Regions from separate parts of the Roseomonas sp. USHLN139 genome, predicted to be linked through region 2. Evidence: predicted binding sites of a transcription regulator. Region 2 holds the regulator's gene; the other holds the start of a gene.
What was found. The regulator HrcA, encoded in region 2, represses chaperone genes, less so after heat shock. The targets are predictions, from matches to a motif close to GTTNGCACTCNCNNNNNGNGAGTGCNAAC.
Positions count from the first base shown of each region.

Region 1: groES (co-chaperone GroES) is a predicted target of HrcA. The motif match lies at 2,174-2,202, and genes of this name have one in related genera.

Region 1 is NZ_JBBCWY010000008.1:192,822-196,222, forward strand. It holds gene groL (chaperonin GroEL) at 103-1,749, opposite strand; gene groES (co-chaperone GroES) at 1,816-2,106, opposite strand; gene WFI16_RS20760 (usg protein) at 2,410-2,685, shown strand; gene WFI16_RS20765 (AEC family transporter) at 2,820-3,401, opposite strand, start outside.
Region 2 is NZ_JBBCWY010000004.1:187,437-190,837, forward strand. It holds gene WFI16_RS13685 (AGE family epimerase/isomerase) at 1-535, shown strand, start outside; gene WFI16_RS13690 (hypothetical protein) at 551-724, opposite strand; gene WFI16_RS13695 (hypothetical protein) at 733-1,029, opposite strand; gene hrcA (heat-inducible transcriptional repressor HrcA) at 1,216-2,316, shown strand; gene WFI16_RS13705 (Maf family protein) at 2,507-3,103, opposite strand; gene WFI16_RS13710 (pyruvate, water dikinase regulatory protein) at 3,100-3,401, opposite strand, start outside.

The DNA.
Region 1 (3,401 bases), on a different contig from region 2:
GCGGCCCTTGCGGACCGCCCCTCCCCGAAATCCCGATCCCTGTGAGAGGCCGGTGCCGCCGCTCTCAGGAGGAGAGCGGCAGCCCCCGACCTCCCGGGGAGATCAGAAGTCCATGTCGCCGCCCATGCCGCCCATGCCGCCCGGGCCGCCGGCCGGAGCCGCCGCCTTGGCCGGACGCTCGGCGATCATCGCCTCGGTCGTGATCAGCAGGGCGGCGATCGAGGCCGCGTCCTGCAGGGCGGTGCGAACCACCTTGGTCGGGTCGATGATGCCGGCCTCGACCAGGTTCTTGTACTCGTCGAGCTGCGCGTCGTAGCCGTACTCGTAGGTCGCGTCGCGCAGGACCTCACCGGCGATGACGGCGCCGTCCTTGCCGGCGTTCTCGGCGATCTGCTTCAGCGGCACGGCGATGGCGCGGCGAACGATCTCGACGCCGACCTGCTCGTCGTTGTTGGCGCCCTTCAGCTCGGCCAGCTTCAGCGAGGCGCGCAGCAGCGCCACGCCGCCACCCGGGACGATGCCTTCCTCGACGGCGGCGCGGGTCGCATGCAGCGCGTCGTCGACGCGGTCCTTGCGCTCCTTCACCTCGACCTCGGTCGAGCCGCCGACGCGGATGACGGCGACGCCACCGGCCAGCTTCGCCAGGCGCTCCTGCAGCTTCTCGCGGTCGTAGTCCGAGGAGGTCTCCTCGATCTGCGCCTTGATCTGCTCCACGCGGCCCAGGATGTCGTCCTTGGAGCCGGCGCCGTCGACGATCGTGGTGTTCTCCTTCTCGATGCGGACGGTCTTGGCCTGGCCAAGCATCTGCAGCGTGACGGTCTCGAGCTTGATGCCGAGATCCTCGGAGATCACCTGGCCACCGGTCAGGATGGCGATGTCTTCCAGCATGGCCTTGCGGCGGTCACCGAAGCCCGGCGCCTTGACGGCGGCGATCTTCAGGCCACCGCGCAGCTTGTTGACGACCAGGGTGGCCAGGGCCTCGCCCTCGACATCCTCGGCCACGATGATCAGCGGGCGGCCCGACTGCACCACCGTCTCCAGCAGCGGCAGCATCGGCTGCAGCTGGGACAGCTTCTTCTCGTGGATCAGGATGTAGGGGTTCTCGAGCTCGGCGATCATCTTCTCCGCATTCGTGATGAAATACGGGGAGACGTAGCCGCGGTCGAACTGCATGCCCTCGACGACGTCGAGCTCGGTCTGGATGCCCTTGGCTTCCTCGACCGTGATGACGCCCTCGTTGCCGACCTTCTCCATCGCGGTCGCGATCATCTCGCCGATCTCGCGCTCGCCATTGGCGGAGAGCGTGCCGACCTGGGCGACCTCGGCGGAGGTGGTGATCTTGCGGGTCTTGGACTTCAGGTCCTCGACGATGACGGCGACAGCCTTGTCGACGCCGCGCTTCAGGTCCATCGGGTTCAGGCCGGCGGCAACCGCCTTGGCGCCCTCACGGATGATGGCCTGGGCCAGCACGGTGGCGGTGGTGGTGCCGTCGCCGGCCAGGTCGTTCTGCTTCGAGGCCACTTCGCGCACCATCTGCGCGCCCATGTTCTCGAACTTGTCGGCCAGCTCGATTTCCTTGGCGACCGTCACACCGTCCTTGGTGATGCGCGGGGCGCCGAAGGACTTGTCGATGACCACGTTGCGGCCCTTCGGGCCCAGGGTCACCTTGACGGCGTCGGCCAGGATGTCCACGCCGCGCAGCATGCGCTCACGGGCGGAGGCGCCGAACTTAACGTCCTTAGCAGCCATGATAGTTACCTCGTCTGTTCAGGTGGAAAACGGGAGTCCGCAGATCTGATCCGGTTGCCCGGGAAATCAGGCCGCGATCACGCCCATCAGGTCGGATTCCTTCATGATCAGCAGCTCTTCGCCGCTGATCTTCACTTCGGTGCCCGACCACTTGCCGAACAGCACGCGGTCACCGACCTTGACGTCCAGGGCGACGACGACGCCCTGCTCGTTGCGCGCGCCGGACCCGACGGCGACGATCTCGCCTTCCATCGGCTTTTCCTTCGCGGTGTCGGGGATGATGATGCCACCGGCCGTCTTCTCTTCGGCGGTCAGCCGGCGGACGACGACGCGATCATGCAGGGGACGAAACTTCATAAGACCCTCTCCTGACGCCCTATCTGGCGCATTCAGCGACGGTTGCCCCACCCGATAGGTGAGCCTTGTTAGCACTCACCACGGGCGAGTGCTGACGATCTAGGATGCCCCGCGAAGGTCGTCAAGCGCTGAGCAGCACTCTCTGCAACTGAGTGCCAAGTCACTGAAATCGCAGTTTTTCTTGCGCGTCCCCAGCCCCCGCATGCGATGCTGCGAAGCGCCTGGGACGCGGGTTCCGTGTCCGGCCAGCCCGGCCGGGTGCCAGCCCGCAGGCGGTCCCGGGCCTGGCCAAGAGGAGCGCGCATGCTGTTGCGGGATATCCAAGCCTTCGTCCGCATCCCGGATTGGCGCCTGACCACCGCGGAAATTCTCTACCACCTGCCGGACCATCCGGGGCTGCTGCAGAGCTTCCTGTGGCAGAAGCTGGACCATGCGCCCGGCTTCCCCGAGCTGCACCGTTTCCTGGAATTCTGGCAGCGTGAGATCCACGGCCCGCTGCATTCGGTCCGCGTCGCCTCCAGCGCGCTGACCCGGCCCGCCGAATTCCGCTATGGCGGCGGCGAGTTCACCCTGCACTGAGCGGCATGCCGGGGCCGCCCGGCGGCTTCATCGGATGAGCCGCCCCGCGGCGTCACTGTAGCAGCTGCCGCGCGGCTGCGCTGTATGAAAGGTCGAAAGCGGGCGGCTTCAACCGCCCGCCGCCCGGCGGCGCCTCACAGGATGGCGAGCAGCACCGCCAGCGTGCCGACCGACAGGATGGTCGAGAGCAGCACCGTCGCCCCCGAGCGATCGGCCCCGGCGGCATAGCGGCGGGCCAGGAAGAAGGCATTGGCGCCGGTCGGCATGCCGGCCGCCAGCACCGCCACCGCGGTCATCAGCGGCGACAGGCCGCAGAGCCGGCAGACCAGCCAGACCAGCGCCGGCATCAGCAGCAGCTTCAGCGCCGAGCCGAGCAGCGCCTCCGGCCAGTCGCGCCGCGCATTGAAGGCGATCAGGCTGGCACCCAGGCAGAACAGCGCCACCGGCGGCCCGGCCAGCCCGGTCATCTCCAGGAAGCGCCGCGCCACCGGCGGCACCGGCACCCCCGACAGCGAGACCACCAGCCCGATCAGCACCGCCATGACGATCGGGTTCTTCAGCACCGACAGGAAGGTGGCCTTCAGGATCGCCAGCAGCGGCGCGCGGGCATTGTGGGCGATCTCGCCGACCACCGTGCCGATCGGCAGCAGGATCAGCGAATGCAGCCCGACGATGGCCAGCATCTGCGACAGCCCGGCCTGGCCATAGGCCGCCAG
Region 2 (3,401 bases):
CCGGCGCTTCCTGGACGCCGCGACCCGGCTGGTGGCGCTGTTCCGCGCCCGCTTCTTCGACATGGCGAGCGGCACGCTGACCGAATTCTTCGACGACGACCTGCGCCCGCTGCCGGGTTCTCTGGCCGGCCCGGTCGAGCCTGGCCATCACTGCGAATGGCTCTGGCTGCTGGACTGGCATGCCCGCCTGGCCGGCGGCCATGCCGCTTTGGCCCAGGCCGGCGGGCTGCAACGCTTCGTCACCCGCTTCGGCATCCTGCCCGACGGCCCGCTGCGCGACGGCGTGGCGCCCGATGGCACACCGCTGGCCGATTCGGCCCGGCTCTGGCCGCAGGCCGAGCGGCTGAAGGCGGCGGCCCTGCAGGGCCCGGCGGCGCTGGCAGCGGCCGAGGCGGCGCTTTCCCCCTATCTCCGCCCGGACGGGCTGTGGCACGAGCGGCGTCTGGCGGATGGCAGCTTCAGCCAGGAGGCGGCGCCGGCCAGCAGCCTCTACCACCTGTCCTGCGCGCTGGATTTCCTCGCCCGCCGCGGCTGAGGCGGCCGGCGGGCCTCATTCGCCCAGCAGCACCACCCCGCCCCAGGACAGGCCGATGACCAGCACCACCACCAGCGCCGTCGCGGCGCCGGGGTTGCGGGCGGCGCGGTCCAGCAGCAGCCCGGCGGCCGAGGCGCCCAGCGCGAACAGCATCAGCACCGAGAGGAAACCCATCAGGGTGGGGTTCATCGCGGCATTCACCCGCGCATCGGATCCGGCAGCCGCGGGCCGAAGCCGGCGCGGCGCTGTACCGCCTGCGTCTGGCGCAGCGCCTGCCGCTCCTCGCGCGACAGGGCGGCATAGCGCTGGCGGGCGGCCCGCAGCCAGGCGGTGCGCTGACCGGGACGGAGGGCGTCATCGGCGCTCCGCTCGGCCTCCGGCTCCTCCAGCATCGCCGCGCGGCCGGGCTGGCCGCCCTGGGCTTCCGGCGGGTAGGCGGCCAGCCATCCCATCAGGGCCAGGGACCAGAGCCGTGATCCGGACATATCCGTCATGAGCCCCTCCGCGCCAAATTGCATCATGCGGTGCCGCACCGAGTTTTCCACCCTGGAGCGGCACACCATTATCGAGGGATGCAACGCCTTCATGGCCATCATGTGTCATCGCGTGACAAGATCGGCAGGAGAGGGTGCCTCGGGGCTTCACGGCTGCTTGAGAAAACGCCGGAGAGGTCATTCTGGATGAAGGAGCGACGAAACTTGGCGAAAGTCCTGGGCCTGCCACCGCTGCTCGCCGGATTGCGCCCTGGCCTGTCGCCGGCGCTGGACAGCCGCGGCGCCACGATTCTCCGCCAGGTGGTGGAGATGTATGTGGAAACCGGCGAGCCGGTCGGCTCCCGCACCCTGTCCCGCCGCCTGCCGCTGGCGCTGTCCCCGGCCACCATCCGCAACGCCATGGCCGATCTCGAGGAGGCCGGGCTGCTCTATGCGCCGCATACCTCGGCCGGCCGCCTGCCGACCGAGCAGGGGCTGCGCCTCTTCGTCGACGGTCTGCTGGAATTCGGCGCGCTCTCCGAGGAGGACCGCGACGCCATCGCGCTGCGCTGCGCCGCCTCCGGCCGCAGCATGGAGGAGACGCTGTCGGAAGCCGGCCAGATGCTGTCCGGCCTGGCCGGCGCCGCCGGGCTGGTGGTGGCGCCGAAGACCGAGGCTCCGATCAAGCACATCGAATTCGTGGCCTTGTCCCCCGGCCGTGCCCTGGTGGTGCTGGTCAACGCCCATGGCCAGGTGGAGAACCGGGTCATCGAGGTGCCGCCCGGCCTGCCGCCCAGCGCCTTCACCCAGGCCAGCAACTTCCTCAACGCCCGCCTCTCCGGCCGCACCCTGGAGGAGACCCGCACCAGGGTCGCCGACGAGATCCAGGCCAACCGCACCGCGCTGGACGACCTGACCCAGCAGATGATCGAGGCGGGCCTGGCCACCTGGGCCGGCGGCGGCGGCGGCTCGCTGATCCTGCGCGGCCAGTCGAAGCTGCTGGAGAATGTCGACCAGATCGCCCGGGTGCAGGAGATCCAGGCGCTGTTCGAGCGCCTCGAGGCGCAGGAGACCATGCTGCGGCTGCTGGAACTCGCCCAGCGCGGCCAGGGCGTGCAGATCTTCATCGGCGCGGAATCCGGCCTGTTCAGCAGCGCCGGCCTGTCGATGGTGGTGGCCCCCTTCCGCGACGGGCAGGAACAGATCGTCGGCGCCATCGGGGTGATCGGGCCGACGCGCATCAATTACGGGCGAGTTATTCCGGTGGTTGATTACACGGCTCGTGTGATTGGACAGCTTCTAGGGTGAAGTAAGACAGGCGAAGGCCAGGGGAATGAATTCCCCTGGACCCCTTCTTTTTTCTGTTTTTCAAGAACAGTTCTGCTGACAGGTCGCACTTTGACCGGGCCGGGCCACGTCCCGTCTCCACGTGGACTCGGCAGTCACCACAAAAAGAAGATGGGGGTCTGGGGGAATTCATTCCCCCAGCCTTGGAATTCTATTCTTCGATAGCCCCATGCTGCCTCAAGAACCCCAGCAGAGGCAGCAGCGGCAGCCCGAGAATGGCCGAATGCTCGCCCTGGATCTCGCGGAACAGCTGGACGCCGAGGCCTTCCAGCCGATAGGCGCCCACCGAGGACAGCACTGCCGTCCCTTCGCTGGCCAGGTAGCGATCCAGGAAGGCGTCCGAGAAGTCGCGCATCACCAGCCGGGGCGTCGCCACATGGTGCCAGACGCGCTGGCCGCCGCGCCACAGCACCATCGCGGTGTGCAGCGTGTGGCTGCGGCCGCGCAGCGCCTGCAGCTGGGCGCGGGCGGCGGCCAGGTCGGCCGGCTTGTCGAACCAGTCCTGGCCGCAGACCAGCAGCTGGTCGGCGCCGATCACCAGGGATTCGGTGTCGCGGCGGCCGATGCGGGCGGCCTTGGCCTCGGCCAGCAGGATGGCGGCCTCGCCGGGCGGCGCGCCCTCGGTGCGGGCGGCCTCCTTCAGCGCGGCCTCGTCCACCGCGGCGGGGCGGGCCTCGAATTCCAGCCCGGCGGCGCGCAGCAAGGTGGCCCGCGTCGCCGAGGAGGAGGCCAGCACCAGCCGGGTCATGCGCCGATCATCCCCGGCTTCGGCGCCGGATTGCCGCCACCGCCCAGGCTGCGCCGGGCGTGCCAGGCTTCCATCAGCTGCAGCACCGTCGCCGCCGTCTCCTCGATCGAGCGGCGGGTGACGTCGATCACCGGCCAGCCATGCGTGGTGCAGAGCCGGCGCGCCGCCTGGATCTCCGACTTCACCGCTTCGAAGTCGACATATTCATTGGTGTCCTGCCGCACCCCGCCGGCGCCGATGATCTTCAGCCGGTGGCGGCGGATGTCGATCAGCGCGTCGGTGGCGATGGTCAGGCCGA